Regions from separate parts of the Citricoccus sp. genome, predicted to be linked through region 2. Evidence: riboswitches for the same ligand, from Rfam matches in the RefSeq annotation. Region 2 holds a riboswitch; each other region holds the start of a gene.
The links. Region 2 has a riboswitch for S-adenosylmethionine ahead of PLJ28_RS05440 (LLM class flavin-dependent oxidoreductase). Riboswitches for the same ligand answer to the same signal wherever they lie in the genome.
Positions count from the first base shown of each region.

Region 1: another riboswitch for S-adenosylmethionine. It lies ahead of PLJ28_RS09205 (acyl-CoA dehydrogenase family protein); the one in region 2 lies ahead of PLJ28_RS05440 (LLM class flavin-dependent oxidoreductase).
Region 3: another riboswitch for S-adenosylmethionine. It lies ahead of PLJ28_RS01150 (O-acetylhomoserine aminocarboxypropyltransferase/cysteine synthase family protein); the one in region 2 lies ahead of PLJ28_RS05440 (LLM class flavin-dependent oxidoreductase).
Region 4: another riboswitch for S-adenosylmethionine. It lies ahead of PLJ28_RS11865 (O-acetylhomoserine aminocarboxypropyltransferase/cysteine synthase family protein); the one in region 2 lies ahead of PLJ28_RS05440 (LLM class flavin-dependent oxidoreductase).

Region 1 is NZ_DAOMPX010000023.1:32,930-37,259, forward strand. It holds gene PLJ28_RS09195 (RNA polymerase sigma factor) at 64-543, shown strand; gene PLJ28_RS09200 (anti-sigma factor domain-containing protein) at 536-1,399, shown strand; SAM riboswitch class I at 1,465-1,565, shown strand; gene PLJ28_RS09205 (acyl-CoA dehydrogenase family protein) at 1,670-2,998, shown strand; gene PLJ28_RS09210 (MFS transporter) at 2,995-4,330, shown strand, end outside.
Region 2 is NZ_DAOMPX010000010.1:42,959-47,288, reverse strand. It holds gene PLJ28_RS05445 (ABC transporter substrate-binding protein) at 1-588, opposite strand, end outside; gene PLJ28_RS05440 (LLM class flavin-dependent oxidoreductase) at 638-2,020, opposite strand; SAM riboswitch class IV at 2,105-2,219, opposite strand; gene PLJ28_RS05435 (acyl-CoA dehydrogenase family protein) at 2,429-3,724, opposite strand; gene PLJ28_RS05430 (acyl-CoA dehydrogenase family protein) at 3,721-4,330, opposite strand, start outside.
Region 3 is NZ_DAOMPX010000002.1:5,181-9,510, forward strand. It holds gene metX (homoserine O-acetyltransferase MetX) at 1-783, opposite strand, end outside; gene PLJ28_RS01150 (O-acetylhomoserine aminocarboxypropyltransferase/cysteine synthase family protein) at 801-2,177, opposite strand; SAM riboswitch class IV at 2,250-2,364, opposite strand; gene PLJ28_RS01155 (VOC family protein) at 2,505-3,161, shown strand; gene PLJ28_RS01160 (CPBP family intramembrane glutamic endopeptidase) at 3,279-4,163, opposite strand; gene PLJ28_RS01165 (aminoglycoside phosphotransferase family protein) at 4,245-4,330, shown strand, end outside.
Region 4 is NZ_DAOMPX010000040.1:9,480-13,809, reverse strand. It holds gene PLJ28_RS11875 (NtaA/DmoA family FMN-dependent monooxygenase) at 1-724, shown strand, start outside; gene PLJ28_RS11870 (ABC transporter substrate-binding protein) at 738-1,742, shown strand; SAM riboswitch class I at 1,932-2,043, shown strand; gene PLJ28_RS11865 (O-acetylhomoserine aminocarboxypropyltransferase/cysteine synthase family protein) at 2,049-3,377, shown strand; gene PLJ28_RS11860 (cystathionine gamma-synthase) at 3,379-4,330, shown strand, end outside.

The sequences.
Region 1 (4,330 bases), on a different contig from region 2:
CGAGGAGGGACGCTGGACAGCGACGACCTCTCCCGACGCTTCGCCGCGGGGAGCGCGGACGCCATGCGTGAGGCCTATGACCAGCATGGCCGTCTCGTCTTCTCCCTGTGCATGGCGGCGCTGTCCAACCGGCAGGACGCGGAGGACGCCACGCAGCAGGTGTTCACGCGGGCCTGGCGCTCGCGGGAGACCTACGACCCCACCCGTCCGCTGGGCGGCTGGCTGACCGGGATCACCCGTCGGGTCGTGGCGGACACGTTCGCGGCCCGGGACCGCCAGCGGCAGCTCGTGGACGCGACGTCCGGCCAGCATCAGCGGGAGGACCGGCAACTGTCCGAGCAGGTCGTGGACCGGGTGCTGGTCCATGAGGCCCTGGAGAGGCTCGGTCCGCCCCAGGATGAGATCCTGAGGATGGCCTTCGTCCAGGACCTCCCGCAGGGGCAGATCGCCGAACGGCTGGGAATGCCCCTGGGAACGGTCAAGTCGCATGTCCACCGGGGACTGGCCCGGCTTCGAGCAGCACTGGAGGTGAACGATGGCTGAGACCGCTGAACGGCACCTGACCGAGGAGGACCTGGCCTCGATCGCCGCCGGCCAGGCGCCCGGCCCCGGGGCCGCCGCCCACCTGCGCTCCTGCCCCGACTGCCGCCTGGACCTCGACCGGACCGAGCGCGTGGTGTCCGCGCTCGCGGCACCGGTCAGCCTCCACGAGCCGTCCGCCGACGTGTGGGCGGGCATCGAACGGGAGTTGGGCCTCCGGCAGGATCCCCACGCCGGACCCGGTCTCGCCGCGGTCCCGGGCGCCCCGGAGCCGGCCGGCACGTCCGGCACGTCTGCGGAGACCGCGCCCGGAGGGCACGGTGGCGGGGGGACGCTCGGTGCCGACGACGCCGGCACGGTGAGCTTCCTGCCCCGGACCCAGCGACGCCGGTGGCCCGTCATCACGGCCGCCGCGGCCGCCGGGCTGGTCGTCGGCGCCGTCGGTGCCGCCGTCGTGGCCGGCCTGGTGGGCCAGGGGGACAGCGGGCAGGACACGCCGCCCCAGCCGGTCGCCGTCGGCGAGGCGGTCCTCGCGCCGGTGACGGAGCGGGACGTGGAGGGGCGCGCCGAGATGGTCGCCGAGCCCGACGGCGCCCTGCGCCTGACCGTCGACGTCTCCGAGGGGCCCCAGGAGGGGTACTACGAGGTGTGGCTGCGCGACGAACAGGCCAGCCGGCTGATCTCGCTGGGCACGGTGTCCGGCCAGACCACCACGCTGCCGGTGCCGGACGGCGTCGACCTCGACCGGTTCCCGGTGGTGGACGTCTCCCAGGAGGAATTCGACGGCGACCCCTCGCACAGCGGCGTGACGCTGGCGGCGGGGGCCATGACCCGGTCCGGGGACGCCACCGCGGGGTGACTGTGTGTCCTGACGTGACGTGGGCGACATCCACGCCCCGGGGATCCATTGCTAGGGTGAACCCGTAACCATCCAGAGCGGCTGAGAGACCTGGCTCGACGACGCCGCAGCAACCCGAGGGGATCATCTCCCCAACGACGGGTGCTAAGGCCAGGACCGATGGAGATCCCGGATCTGCAGTCGGTCTGTGCGTCGGCGTCCGCTGCCTGCGCCGGACCAGCCGTTGGCGTGACTGCCGGTAATCCTCGGTGTGACCGGAAGGACCGCCGAATGTCGCAGAGCACGGCCGAGAAGGCCGCCACCACCGAACACCTCTCCCGGCCGGGACCGGAGGCCGGGGCCGCGAACCTCGCCGAGGGCCTGCCCGCCTCCTACGCGGGATTGCGCGAGCACTTCGCCCCGGTCTTCGCCTCGATCGCGGCCGGTGCCCTGGAACGGGACCTGGAGCGCCGGCTGCCCCGGGAGGAGGTCCGCAGGCTGGACCGCGCCGGGTTCGGCACCCTGCGGGTCCCGGCCGCCCACGGAGGGCCGGGGGTGAGCATCGAGGACTTCACCCGGTTGCTCATCGACCTGGCCGAGGCCGACTCGAACATCGCCCACCTGTACCGGTCCCACTACGGTTTCGTGGAATCCCTGCGCTTCCTGCCCGGCCGCCTCCAGGACGCCTGGTACCCCCGGGTGCTGGCGGGGGCGACGGTGGGCAACGCGTCCACCGAGAAGGGCGGCAACGCCCTGGGCACCCTGAACACCGTGCTGACCCGGAGCGGGGAGGGCTGGGTGCTCAACGGCCGGAAGCTCTACGCGACCGGATCGATCTTCTCGGACTACACGCGGGTCTCCGCCGCACTGGACGGTGAGGACGGACGCCGCTTCGCCGTCGTCGCCACGGACGCCCCCGGTGTCACGCTGGAGGACGACTGGGACGGCTTCGGGCAGAAGCTCACCGGCACCGGCACGGCCCTCTTCGAGGACGTCACCGTCCCCGAGGACGCCGTGCTGGACCGTACCGCGGGCAGCGCCGAGGCCGTCCACGAGGCCGCCTTCTTCCAGCTCGTGCTGCTGGCCGTGCTGGCCGGCATCGCCCGGGCCGCCCGCCGGGACACCGTCGCCACCATCGCCACCCGCAAGCGCACCTTCAACACCGGGCTGGGCCTGCCGTTCCGCGAGGACCCGCTGATCCAGGAGGCCACCGGGCGGATCTCCGCCCAGGCCTTCACCGCCGAGGCCACCGTGCTGCACGCCGCGCGGGCCCTCGACGCCGGCATCCAGGCCGCCATCGATGCCGGGGCGAATGTCCCGGAGTTCACCGGCACCCTGCCGGGAGCCCTGTACGAGTCCGAGATCGCCGTCGAGCACGCCCAGGTCACGGTGCCCGAACTGGCACTGGGCGCCGCCCAGGACCTGTTCCTGACCGTGGGTGCCTCCGCGACCTCCACGTCCAAGGGGCTGGACCGGCACTGGCGCAACGCCCAGACCGTGGCCACCCACAACCCGATCGCCTTCCGGGCCCGCGCCCTCGGCGACTACCACATCAACGGCATCCTGCCGGAGGGCCTGAACGCCATCGGCGACGCGAAGACGGCGGGGCCTGCCGCATGAGCGCCCCGACCATCATGACCACCACCTCCACCGGCGAACCCCGGCAGGGACCCGCGCGGGTCTTCGACGGCAAGAAGCGCGTCCTCGCCTCGGCCTTCGCCGGAACCACCATCGAGTGGTACGACTTCTACCTCTACGGCACGGCCGCGGCGCTGGTCTTCAACGTCCAGTTCTTCCCGATGGCCACCGAGCTCGGCGGCATCGTCGCCTCGTTCGCCACGCTCGCCGTCGGCGTGATCGCCCGGCCGCTGGGCGGCATCGTGGCCGGACACCTGGGGGACCGGATCGGCCGCAAGGCCCTGCTGGTGGCCTCGCTGCTGCTGATGGGCGTGGCCTCGACCCTGATCGGGCTGCTGCCCACCTTCGAGGCGATCGGCTGGTGGGCCGTCGTCGGGCTGGTGGTGCTGCGCGTCCTGCAGGGCCTGTCCGCCGGTGCGGAATGGGGCGGTTCGGCTCTGCTGAGCGTGGAGCACGCCCCGGCCCGGCACCGCGGCTTCTTCGGGTCCTTCACGCAGATCGGCTCGTCCGCGGGGATGCTGCTGGCCACCGGCGCGTTCTTCATCGTGCAGAACGTGCTGAGCGCCGAGCAGTTCGCCGCCTTCGGGTGGCGGATCCCGTTCCTGCTCTCCGCGCTGCTGGTGGCCCTGGGACTGTGGATCCGGCTCGGCGTCTCCGATGCCCCGGAGTTCCTCGAGCACCAGGCCTCCGGGAGGGTCGAGAAGGCGCCGCTGAAGGTGCTGCTGACGCACCACCGCCGCCCGCTGCTGGTGACGATCGGTCTGCGGCTGGCCCAGAACGCCGTGTACTACCTGGTCACGGTATACATGCTGACCTACCTGCGCGACGAGCGGGGGGACTCCTCCTCGGGTGTCACGGCGGTGATGATCGCCTCGGCCGTCGGCCTGGTCTCGACCCCGTTCTGGGGCTGGCTGTCCGACCGGGTGGGACGCAGGGTGGTCTCCGTGACGGCCTATGCGGCGATCGGCGTGTTCGGCTGGGTGCTGTTCGCTTACCTGGGGGCCGGGCCGCTGGCCCTGCTGCCCCTCGTCATCATCCTGGGCATCAACCTCATCCACGACGCGGTCTACGGACCGCAGGCCGCCTGGTTCGCCGAGCAGTTCCCGGTGCACGTGCGCTACTCGGGCGTGAGCCTGGGCTACCAGGTCGGCACGGTGCTGGGCGGGGGACTGATGCCCCTGATCGCGGCGCTACTCTTCGCCGCCGGCGGTGACACCCCGTGGCTGATCGCCGGCTACCTCTCCGGGCTGGCCGTGCTGTCCGTCGTCACCGGGCTGGCCGCGAAGGATCCTGCCCGGGACCAGCACGGCACGG
Region 2 (4,330 bases):
CGGGGCGGACAGGTGGATCCGGACGGTGTGCTCGTCCAGCACCTCCGAGTGGTCGTAGAACCCGCCGAGGTGGGCGGCGGCGGTGCCGTTGCCGCCGTCCAGCCAGTAATCGAAGTTGTAGGCCACGGCCTCGGCGTCCAGGGCGGTGCCGTCCGTGAAGGTCACGTCCTCGCGCAGCCGCAGCGTCCAGGCCCGGCCGTCCTCCGACACCTCCCAGCCGGTGGCGATCCAGGGGACCACCGAGCCGTCCTCGGTGTGGGACACCAGGTTGTCCAGGACCTGGCGGGCGGTGAAGTTCTCCTGGATCCAGCCGCCGAAGATGCAGTTGGGCTCCTGGAGGTGGCCGTACTCGATCACGCCGCCATGGACAGGCCCGGCCCCGGCGGCGCCGGTCAGCGCCGCCTGGTCCGGGCCGGCGTCGGGATCCGTTCCGGCGCCGCGACCGGTGCCGGGACCTGCGGCGCAGGCGCTCAGGACCAGCGTGGCCGCGGTCAGGACGGCGAGCCCGGTGGTCCGGGGCCCGGGGAGTCGAGGGGTGCGGGGCGTCGTCCGGAGTCCGGGCGCGCTCGGGGAAGGTGGGGTGCTCATGGGGTTCCTTTCGCCGTGATCCAGCGCAGGCAGAAGTGGGTGGTGGGGCTCAGGCCCCGGTCGGCACGGTGGCGAAGGCGCCCCGGTACCGGGCGGCCGGGTGCGTCTGGGGCAGGCGGTCCCGGCCGAAGAGCTTCTGGCGCAGGGTGCCCGGCGCGTACTCGGACTGCGCCAGGCCGCGCTCGCGCAGCACGGGCAGGACCTGGTCCGCGAACTCCTCGAAGGAACCGGGGATCACCCAGTTGATGACATTGATGCCGTCCACGCCGGCGTCCTGCCAGTCCTGGAGCCGGTCCGCGATCTGCTCGGGGGTGCCCACCAGGCGGTTGTTGCGGTGGCTGCGCCAGGCGACGTCGGCGACCACGGGCTCGCGGTCCGTGATGGCCTTGGAGGTCCACTCGGAGAAGCCCTTCTGGGTGTTGGTCTCCAGGTCTTTCAACGGGGTCTCGGGAGGGTAGACACGGCCGTCCGGGTCGACCAGGGCGGCGTGGGCCAGGTAGCCCTCCACGGAGGCGTACTCCTCGTACTCGGCCAGCGTGCGCCGGGCCTGCTGCTCCGTCTCGCCGATGACGAAGCTCAGGCCCTGGAAGAACTTGATGTCCTCCGGTGCCCGGCCGGCCTCGACGGCGCGGCGGCGGGTGTCCTCGATCTGCTGGCGGGCGATGTCCGGGGTCGCCGCGATGAGGAACACGGCCTCGGCGTTGCGGGCGGCGAAGTCCCGGCCGGAGGCGGAGGATCCCGCCTGGTACAGCAGCGGTGTCCGCTGCGGGGACGGTGAGGGCAGGTGCGGGCCCTCCACCGAGTAGCGCCGGCCCTCGTGGTGGATCTTGTGGACCTTCGCCGGGTCCGAGTACCGGGAGCCCTGCCGATCCTTGACGACCGCTCCCTCGTCCCACGAGCCCTCCCAGAGCTTGTAGGCGACGTCCACGTACTCCTCGGCCCAGGCGTAGCGCTCGGCGTGGTCGGTCAGCCGTGGCAGGCCGAAGTTGCGTGAACCGTTGTCCTGGGTCCCGGTGACGATGTTCCAGGCGATCCGGCCGTTCGAGATGTGGTCGAGCGTGGAGAGCTGGCGGGCGAACTGGAACGGGTGGGACTGGAAGACGTTGGAGGTGGTGGCCAGGCCCAGGTGCTCGGTCACCACGGCCAGCGCGCCGAGCAGCACGGTCGGGTCGTTGGAGGGGATCTGCAGGCCCTCGTTGACGTACACGGAGTAGTCGGCGTCGGCGTCGCCGTAGTGGCCGACGACGTCCGCGAAGAACATGGCGTCGAACCTCGCGGCCTCGAGGGTGCGGGCCAGGTCGATCCAGGTGCGGACGTCGGTGAACTCGGCCTGCCCGGCGTCGGGGCGACGCCACTGGCCGTGGTGGATGTGACTGGTGGTGTTCATGACGAAAGCGTTGAAGTGCAGGGGCGTGCGGGCGATGGGGGCCATGGTGTCTCTTCCCGGTCGGTGGCACTCCGGGGATGCCCGGAACGCACCGGGGCGCGCGCAGGCGGCCTCGATGCACCGGGCGGGGTGCCGTACTTGCCGGTCACGGGTGCGTGCCGGCCGAATCATCACCTGGAGCACCCCACTACAGCGAGAGGGTTGCTGTCCGGTCAGCCAGGGCTTATGGCCGGATCTCGTGATTCCGTTACCGAGCGTAGACCCCGGCGCCGGTCCCGCCAAGGGATCCGCCGGCACCGGTTAACGTCCCGTCATCCCCGGCCGGGGCGAGGGCCACCGGGTCCTTCCATGACGCCGGGGGGACATACGGCGACATCTGCGCGGGCCGGGCACGCGAAGGCCCCCGCCGTGCGGTGCACGACGGGGGCCGGTGGCGCAGGCCAGGACCGTGGGTCAGGCGGAACCGATGCGGTAGGACCGCGACGGCGGGGTGGCGTTGACCTCCCACTCGCCGATGATCCGCGCGCGGTAGATGAGCGGATTGTGGCTGGCCAGCACGCGCGCGTTGCGCCAGTGCCGGTCCAGGCGCCTCGACTGGCTCGTGGCCGAGGCCCCGCCCACCTCGAACAGCTGGGTCGCGGCGGCCAGCACGTTCTTCGCGATCACCTGCTGGGCCTGGTAGACGCGGACGTACAGGGCGTTGACGTCCTCCTCCGGCAGCACCTCGCCCCCGGCCTCGCGTTCGAGGATTCCTCCCAGGGCGGTGACCACCGCGTCGAGCGCCACGCGGGAGGCGAAGGCCGCCGAGGAGAGCTCACCGACCACCTGCAGCACCTGGGCGTCGTCACGGGGCAGTTCGGTCACCCCGTGACTGAAGGACCGGCGCCGGCCGCGTACGTAGTCCCCGGCGTCACGCACGATCGCCTCGGCGATGCCCGTCAGGGTCGCCAGGTGCAGGAACTGCCAGGACGCCTGGCCGGTGGCCACGCGGGTGCCGTCGTCCAGGCCGGAGGTGTAGACCTCCTCCGGGTCGACCGGGGTGTTGTCGAACACCGTGGTCCCCGAGGCCGTGAGCTGCTGGCCGAACCCGTCCCAGTCGTCCAGGAGCCGGACACCGGGGGCGTCCGCGGGCACGGTCGCGGCGATCTCCTCACCGCGGGCGTCGACCGCCGCCACGATGATCCAGTCCGCGTACAGGGACCCGGTCGAGTAGTACTTGGTGCCGTTGAGCCGCCAGGTGCCCTCGGCGTCCTGCACCAGCCGGGTGGTCCCCTCCCCCACCGCGTTGTTGACCTCGGTGATGGCGTTCCCGACGACGGCCCCCGCGCCCAGACGGCGCAGCCAGCGGTCCCGGAAGGCCGCGTCCGGGTGGCCCAGCACGTTCTCCTGGTTGATCAGGTGGGCACGCAGCGCCTGGGTCAGGTTGGAGTCCGCGGCGGCGAGCTCGACGATCAGCTCCGCGGACTGGGCGAAGCTCAGGCCGGCGCCGCCGTACTCCACCGGCACGCGCAACGAGGTGAAGCCGGCCTCGGCGAGGCGGCGCACGGCGTCGCGGTCGATGATCCGGTCCGCCTCCCGCGCGGCCGCGCTCGATGCGATGGACCGGAAGACCGGGTCCAGGCGCTCGCGGACCTGCACGAACCGCGCTGCGGACCGGTCGGCGGGGTGGTCCGCGGGCCGGCCGGGTGTCCCTGCCGTGGCCGGGGAACCGGCGAGCGGGGCGCGTCGTTCGGATGTCGTGGTCATCATGCTCCTTCGGTGGTGGATGCGGTGGGCGCTCCCGCGCCGGCGGCCGTGGCGCCGGCCCGCGGGTCGGAGTTGCGGGCGGTGGAGTGGAACGGCGGGACGGTGCCGTTGATCCGGTGGTCCCCGACCGCCTGGGTGCGGTAGATCAGCGGGGTGTGGCTGGCGACGGTGCGGGCGTTCAGCCAGTGCCGGTGCAGGTGCCGCGAGGCGTCCGTGGCGGAGGCGCCACCGGACTCGAAGATCTGGTTCGTGGCCTCGAGGATCAGCTCCGAGACCACGACGGTGGCCTCGGACAGGGCGACGTTGGCGCGGGTGTGGGCGTCCAGCACCACCGGGTCCTCGAGGTCCAGGTGGCCGCGCACGCTCCGGTAGGAGTCCTCGACGACGGCGGCGGCACCGGTCACGATGTGCCGGGCGGCGGAGACCTTGGCGGAGACGGAGCCGATGACCTGGTGGACCAGCGGGTCCTCGGCAGGGGTCTCGGCGGTGGCGTGGTCGTAGGTGCGCCGGCGAGCGCGCACGAAGTCCGTGATCGAGGACAGCGCGGCCACGCCGATGCCGGCCTGCGTGGCGGCCAGCACGACCCACAGCACCGCATAGGCCAGCACA
Region 3 (4,330 bases), on a different contig from region 2:
GCCGCTCCGGCGCAGCGGGTGGCCGAAGGGGTCCTCGTCCTGCTGCGGACTCCGCCCGAACCGGGACCCCATGTCCGGCTCGGAGCGGTACGTGATATGCGCGATCCGCCGGGCGATGCCCAGGCCGGCGTCGGGCCGGGAGCGGCCGTAGTAGTCGCCGCCCTGGAAGTCCGGGTCCAGCGTGATCGCCTGGACCTGGGCCTGGGCGAACGCGATCTGCTCGGCCGTGGAGTGGGCGCCGCAGGCGATGACGGCCATGCCGCGCACCCGCCCCGGGTAGGTCGCGGCCCATTCCAGGGCGCGGGCCCCGCCCATCGAGCCGCCGATCACGGCCTGCCACGCCTCGATGCCCAGGGCGTCCGCGAGGCGGGCCTCGGCATGGACGGAGTCCCGGATGGTGGTGAACGGGAACCGCGAACCCCACGGGGTGCCGTCCGCGTCCAGCGAGGACGGACCGGTCGTCCCGTAGCAGCCGCCCAGCATGTTGGGGGCCACCACGAACCACTGATCGGTGTCCACCGGCGCGCCCGGTCCGATGATGCCCTCCCACCAGCCGGCCTCCGGTTCCCCGGTGGAGGCGGCCACGTGGGTGGAACCGGTCAGGGCGTGCAGCACCAGCACGGCGTTGGACCTGTCCGCGTTCAGCGTGCCCCAGGTCTCGTAGGCGATCTCCACGGCGGGCAGGTGACCGCCGGCCTCGAAGTCGAAGGCGCCGATCCGCCGGGAGTGCAGGCCGCCGTCGGGAAGGGCGGTGCGGGTCTGGTGGGGGCTGGTCATGGTCATGGGGGTCCCTCCGTGCCTCACGCGCTGACGTTGGCGGCGGCGAACCCCTCCTCGAGGTCCGCCAGGATGTCATCGATGCTCTCCACGCCCACCGAGAGCCGGACCAGGCCGGGGGTGACACCGGCGGCGCGCTGCTCGGCCTCCGTCAACTGGGAGTGCGTGGTGGAGGCCGGGTGGATGACGAGCGAACGGATGTCGCCGATGTTGGCCACCTGGTGGTGCAGGCGCAGGGCGTCCACGAACCGCGCGCCGGCCTCGCGGCCACCGGCGATCTCGAAGGACACGAAGCCGCCGGCGCCCTGGGGCAGGTACTGCTGCGCGCGCTCGTACCAGGGGCTGGATGCCAGGCCCGGGTAGATCACGGCCTCGGCCTGGGCGTGGCCGTCCAGGTAGTCGGCGACCCTCTGCGCGTTGGCCACGTGACGCTCCATCCGCAGGGACAGGGTCTCCAGGCCGAGGTTGAGCAGGAAGGCGTTGAACGGGCTGATCGAGCTGCCGAAGTCGCGCAGCAGCTGCACGCGGGCCTTCAGGATGTAGGCAAGGTTGGCCCCGAGGATGCCCCCGACACCCAGGTCCCGGGCGAACACCAGTCCGTTGTAGCTCTCGTCCGGGGTGTTGAAGCCCGGGAAGCGCTCCGGCTGGGAGGCGTAGTCAAAGGTCCCGGCGTCCACGATGACCCCGCCCATGGCCACGGCGTGGCCGCCGAGGTACTTGGTGGCCGAGTGCACGACCACGTCCGCGCCGTGCTCGATCGGCCGCAGCAGGTAGGGGGTGGCCAGGGTGTTGTCCACGATGAACGGCACGCCGGCGGCGTGGGCGACGTCGGCGATGCCCCGCAGGTCCGGCACGTCCCCGCGCGGGTTGCCGAGGGACTCGGCGAACAGCAGCTTCGTGGTGTCCCGGACGGCGCCCGTCCACTCCTCCAGGTCGTCCGGGTCCTGGACGAAGGTGGTGGTGATGCCGATCTTGGCCAGGGTGTGCTTGAACAGGTTCTGGGTGCCGCCGTAGAGGGAGGCCGAGACCACCACGTGGTCCCCCGCACCGGCGAGGTTGAGCACGGAGAAGGTGGTGGCCGCCTGCCCGGAGGCCAGCAGCAGGGCGCCCACCCCGCCCTCGAGGGCGGCGATCTTGCCCTCCACGGCCTCCTGGGTCGGGTTGCCGATGCGGGTGTAGATGGGCCCGAGGTCCTTCAGGGCGAACCGGTCGGCGGCGACCTCGTGGGAGGGGAAGTCGAAGGAGTTGGACTGGATGATCGGCAGCGCGGTGGCGCCGAAGGGGTTGACCTCCGGGATGCCGGCGTGCACCTGCCGGGTCTCGAAGCCCCAGTTCGCGGCGGAGTCCGTGGCGCCGGCCGGGTCGGTGTCCGGGGTGGCCTGGTTCGGGGTGTCAGTCATCGACATGGCTCCTGTATCCGTCCAGGGCCACCCGGTGGCATCACGGTGCCGTGAAGCATGCCGCGCCGTGGTGGCCCGCGCTTGCAGGTGCCGGTCGACACCCGCCTGGTCCTCACCCGGGGCACCCCACCGCGAGCTGGAGGGTTGCCGGCCAGCAAGCCGGGGCTCGATGCTGGCGCTCATGACCTGCGCCCAGTCTGCCAGATCGGTGCGAGCGGGTCATCCCGTTCGGTCACAGTGTGACCGCGGCCCCGCCGGAGTGTGATCTGCGCAACTTTTCAAGTGAGGGTAACCTAAGCGATCTCCGCCACGGGGAAGTGGGACGATATGGGCATGATGCGCCTTGATCACGTCTCGTACGCCGTCGGCCCCGAAGAGGGCCTCCCCGCCGCGGTGGCCCGGATCGCCGATGCCCTGGGCATCGAGCGAGTCAAGGGCGGGGTCCACCCCCGCTTCGGCACCCGCAACGCCATCTTCCCGTTGCGCAAGCACCAGTACCTGGAGGTCGTCGAGGTACTCGACCACCCCTCCTCCGGCAAGGCCCCGTTCGGACAGGCCGTGCGCGCCCGCTCCGAGATGGGCGGCGGCTGGATGGGCTGGTGCGTGGCCGTGGACGACCTGGCCCCGTTCGAGGAACGGCTCGAGCGCCAGTCCGTTCCGGGCAACCGCAAGTTCCCGGACGGCCGCGAGCTGACCTGGCGCCAGATCGGCATCAAGGGCCTCATCGCCGACCCGCAGGTGCCCTACCTGCTGCGCTGGGATGACGGCATGGAGGAGCTGCACCCCTCCCGCGCCGCGGAGCCGCAGGCGGAGCTGTCCTCCATCACGATCGCCGGATCGCGGGACCGGGTGCGGGGCTGGCTGGGACTGGACGACCCCGAGCAGAGGGTCGAGGACCTCAACGTCATCTACGAGTCCCCCTCCGGCACGCCCGGCATCCTCGAGGTCACCTTCGAGACCCCCAAGGGCACCGTCACCCTCTGACGCGCCCCGCGGCCCCCGCCCCCTCCCGGCCCCCGGCCCGGTGGGCGGGGGCCTTCGCGTCCAGGACGCCCGCCGGTCCCGCGTGGAGCCGACCGGAACAGGCGGCGCGGGCCGGGCTCAGGTGCCGAACAGCCCCAGCCGGGCCAGGGCCGGGTAGGCCACGAACCCGGTCACGTCCAGCAGCAGGTGGGCCACGACCAGGGGCATCACGCGCCGGTAGCGCACGTACAGCGCACCGAACACCAATCCCATGAGCAGGTTCCCCACTCCCGGCCCGATCCCCTGGTACAGGTGATAGGCCCCGCGCAAGACCGCGCATCCCACCACCACGGTCGTGGCGTTCAGGGGGACGACGGCGCCGCTCGCCCAGGTGCGCAGCCCACCGGGCTCGCCGGGCCGGGCCGGGTCCAGCCCGGACCTCAGTTGCTGCAGGTAGCCGAGCCGGTCGAAGAGCCAGGCCACCACGATGACCTCCTCCAGCAGCGCGTGCCGCAGCGCGGAGAGCACCAGGACCGGGGTGGTCCACCAGTACTCGTCCAGCGCGCTGCCCACGATGGCCGTGGTTACCCCGGCCGCCCGCCCGGCCGCGTAGACCGCCAGGGTCCCCAGGCCGATCGCCACGAACAGGGCCCCGCCCCAGGCCAGGTCGGCCCCCGGACGACGGGCGTCCAGGCCGAAGGTCCGGAACGGATTGCGGCCGCGGATCACCAGCAGGTGGAACACCAGCAGTACCGGCACCAGGGCGAAGACGATGTCCAGCAGCTGGTACGTGAGGTCCCAGTACTGCCGGTCCGCCAGCGGCGGGTTCAGCGTGGTGGTCTGCCCGGACAGCGGGCCCCGGCTCATCTTCTCCAGCAGGTTGACGATCGCGTAGACGGCCGACTGGCCCAGGGACAGCCCGAGCACGATCGCGATCTCCCAGCGGACCGTGCCGGCCGAGGGCGGGGTGATGGCCGAGGGGCGCAGGCGGTCGGTCGGCCGGGAGGCTGCGGGGGTGCTCACCGCACCAGTGTAGGAAGGGCCGCCGAGGGACACCCGCAGCGACCGGCGGATCGCGGCCCCGGGCCCGGTTACCGTGGATCCATGGCCTCCCCACCCACCGCAGCCGACCTCGCGCTCGCCCGTGCCGCCTCCGCGCGTCCGCTGGTCAGCGCCTCCCCCGCGGCGGC
Region 4 (4,330 bases), on a different contig from region 2:
CTTCCGGAGGGACATCACCGAGCGCACCGTGAGGGCCGGGCGGCCGGCCGGCGCGGTGAAGATCATGCCCGGCACCGAGTTCGTACTCGCCCCGACCGTCCGGGAGGCGCAGGAGAAGCTGGAGTGGGTACGCAGTCATCAGGTCGGCCCGCAGCAGGCGATCGCCTACCTCGAGCAGTTCTGGGGCCGGCCCCTGGACGGGGTCGATCCCGAGGGCCCGTTGCCGGAGATTGCCCCGGCCGTGGATGAGACCGACGTGACCCGGGGCAGCGGATTTCAGGGCGCGAAGGCCGCAGAGCTGACCGGCGCGTGGCGGCGTGAGGCCGCGGAGAAGGGCCAGAACATCCTGCAGTTCGTCCGTGAACGTTCCTCCCGGGGTGCCGCCCGGACGTTCTCCGGCTCTTACGCCGAGGTGGCCGACCGGTTGGCCGAGTACGCCCGGCTCGGTGCCGTGGACGGGTTCAACATCACCCCGTGGCTGATCCCCTCCGGGCTCGACGACATCGTCAACCACCTTGTCCCCGCACTGCAGGACCGAGGTGTGTACCCGACCGAGTACGCCGGGGACACCCTGCGCGAGCACCTGGGCCTGGACTGGCCCGAGGGCGAGGGCTCTGACGCAGGAGCTGCGGACGGCACGGGCGACTCGTGCGCCGCCATCGGGACCCGCGCAGCCCACCGAGACCACGACACCGGCCGGCCGGCCTTGCCGGCCACCACCTGAGAGGACCCCCAGCATGACCACCACCCTCCGCACCGTCCCGCGGCCCCGGAACCGCCACCGGAGTCTCACCGCGCTCACCGCCACCGGGCTGGCCGCACTGCTCGGGTTGACCGCCTGCTCCGATCCCGGTAGCAGCGCCGCCACCGGTGCCGCCGAGGTCGATATCGGCAGCGGCACCACGGTGGACCTGTCCCCGGACCGCGAACGCCCCGGGGCCACGGCGTCCGAGGAGGCGGCTGCCTTGGTCCCGGAAGCGGTGTCCGCCGATGGCAGGCTCACCGTCGCCACCGTCCCCTACTCGGCTCCGCTCTCGGTCTACGCCACGGACAATGCGACGCCCGTCGGCAGCGATCCGGACATCGCCTCCGCCCTCGCCGACTCCCTCGGCTTGGAGCTGGAGCTAGTCCCCGTCGCCTGGGAGGACTGGCCCCTGGGCCTGGAGTCCGGCAAGTACGAGGCCGTCATCTCCAACGTCACGGTGACGGACGAGCGCAAGCAGAAGTACGACATGGCCAGTTACCGCGAGGACAAGCTCGGGTTCTACGTAACCTCGGACTCGGACATCCAACAGATCACCGAGGCGAAGGACGTGGCGGGTCTGAGGGTCATCGTGGGGTCCGGCACCAACCAGGAGAAAGTTCTGATGGCGTGGGATCGGCAGAACCGAAAGGCCGGACTGGATCCGGTGGACCTGCAGTACTACGAGGACGACTCCGCCGCCGGCCTCGCGCTGCAGGCCGGCCGGGCCGACGCCACCTTCGGTCCCAACTCGACCGGTGCCTACAAGGCCGCCCAGACGGGACAGACCCGGCTGGTCGGACTGGTGGCCGGCGGCTGGCCCGACACTGCGCACATCTCGGTGGCCGTGCAGAAGGGCACGGGGCTGGGTGAGGCCGCCCAGTCAGGACTGGACCACTTGATTGAAACCGGAGTGTACGGGCAGATCCTCCAGCAGTGGGGTCTGGCCGAGGAGGGAATCGACGCCTCCGCGCTGAACCCACCCGGACTGAAGGACTGAGCGGCCGGTGGGCGGACCGGCCGACACCTCCCGGCCCCGTCACAACCTGTCACAAACCCGGTCCCGACGCCGGCCGCAGCGGCCGACGCGACCGTCCGGCCCGAAGATGTCCCGACGTGCGGTTTTGTGACGCACCTGCCCGCCCGCCGCTGGACTCCCACCGGGTCCATCGAGTGGGATTGGCCCACCACACCATCCAGAGCGGCCGAGAGATCTGGCTCGACGACGCCGCAGCAACCAGCCAACCGACCCGGGACACCGGGACCGGCCGGCACGGTGCTACCGCCAGGATCGATGGAGGATCAAATGAATCATCACGCCACGGAACAGATCCACGCCGGCTACGAGCCCGAGGCCCCCTACTGGCCGGTGGCCGTGCCCATCCACCAGACGGCGGCCTACCGCTTCCCGGACCACGCCACGGCCGCCTCGATGTTCCGGCTGGAGACCCCGGGCTTCACCTACAGCCGCACGGGCAACCCGACCGTGGCCGTGTTCGAGAACCGGCTGGCGGCCCTGGAGGGCGGGATCGGGGCCATCGGCACCGCGACCGGCCAGGCCGCCGTCGCCCTGTCCCTGCTGACCCTGCTCCACGCCGGCAAGCACCTGGTCGCCTCCAGTCAGCTCTACGGCGGGACGGTGGACCTGCTGACGGACACCTTCGCCGACTTCGGCATTGAGGTCACGTTCGCCGACCCCGCGGACCCGGTGGCGTGGGCCGCGGCGATCCGGCCGGACACCCGCGCGTTCTTCCTCGAGGCCATCACCAACCCGCTGGCCACCCTGCCGGACCTGCCGGCGCTGGCGGACATCGCCCACGGCGCCGGCGTGCCGGTGATCGTGGACAGCACGCTGGCCACGCCGGCCCTGTACCGGCCACTGGAGCACGGCGCTGACGTGGTGGTGCACTCGGCCACGAAGTTCCTCGGCGGGCACGGCACGGTGCTCGGTGGGGCGATCGTGGACGGGGGGACCTTCGACTACGGCGCGGCCCCGGAACGGTGGCCACAACTGGCCCGGCCCAAGGCTCGCTACGGCGGGCAGACGCTCGTCGACCGGCACGGCCGCGGCGCGTACCTCGCGCTGGCCCGCAGCAAGTTCCTGCACGACCTCGGCCCGACCCTCGCCCCGGCCAGCGCCGCGCAGTTCATCCAGGGCCTGGAGACCCTCGAGGTCCGCATCGCCCGGCACGGGACCACCGCCCTCACGGTGGCCGAGCACCTGGCCGGGCACCCCGCCGTCGGGCGCGTCCACCACCCGGGGATCCCCGGGCACCCCAGTGCCGCCCTCGCCGCGCGGGACTTCCCGCACGGCACCGGCTCGGTGTTCTCCTTCGACCTGGCGGCCGGACCGGAGGCCGTGGGCCCGTTCATCGACGCGCTGGAGCTGTTCCAGCTCGTGGCCAACGTGGGCGACGTGCGCTCGTTGGTCTGTCATCCCGCCACCATGACCCACTGTCGCCTCGCCCCGGACCGCCGCGAGGCCGCGGGGATCGGCGAGACCACGATCCGGCTGTCCATCGGACTGGAGTGTCCGCAGGACCTGGTCGCGGACCTCGACCGCGCGCTGGCCACCGTGCCGGTCTCGGTACCGGCCACCGTGCCGACCTCCGCCCTGGCCGGGGAGGTGCGCTGAGATGACCCTCCTGAACGACGCCGCGCTGGCCACCGCGCAGGACACCCGCCGGGGCTTCAACACGACGGCGGTGCACGCCGGCCAGGAGCCGGACCCGCTGACCGGGGCGGTCGTGCCGCCGATCTACCAGACCAGCACCTTCGTCCAGGACGGCATCAACCTGCTGCGCGGCGGCCACGAGTACAGCCGCGGGTCCAACCCCACGCGCAACGGCTTCGAGACCCAACTGGCCGCCCTGGAGCACGGGAGCCGGGCGTTCGCGTTCGCCTCCGGGCTCGCCGCCGAGGACGCCCTGTTGCGCTCGGTGCTGCGCCCCGGGGACCACATCGTGCTCGGCGGAGACGGCTACGGCGGGACGAACCGGCTCATCAACGGCGTCCTCGCGCCGTGGGGCGTTGAGAACACCCCGGTGGACATCACCGATCCCATGGCGGTCGCGGCGGCGGTCCGCCCCGGCACCACGGCCGTGCTGTGGGTGGAGACCCCGTCGAACCCGCTGCTGGGCATCGCGGACCTGGCCGCCTGGGCGGAGATCGCCCACCGGGCCGGGGCGCTGCTGGTGGTGGACAACACCTTCGCCTCCCCGTACCTGCAGCGGCCCCTGGACCTCGGTGCGGACGCGGTGGTGCACTCCACGACCAAGTACATCGGCGGGCACTCGGACGTGTTGGGCGGGGCCGTGGTGGTGGCCGACCGGGAGTACCGGGGGCGGGACCTGGCCGAGGCGGTCGGCTACCAGCAGTTCGCCGCCGGCGCGGTGGCCGGGCCGCAGGACAGCTACCTCGCCGCGCGCGGGCTGAAGACCCTGGGGCTGCGCATGGACCGGCACGGCGCGAACGCCGCGGAACTGGCCGGCTGGCTGCAGGACCAACCGGGGATCGCGCAGGTCTACTACCCGGGACTGCCGGAGCACCCCGGGCACGAGCTGGCGTCCCGGCAGATGGACGGCTACG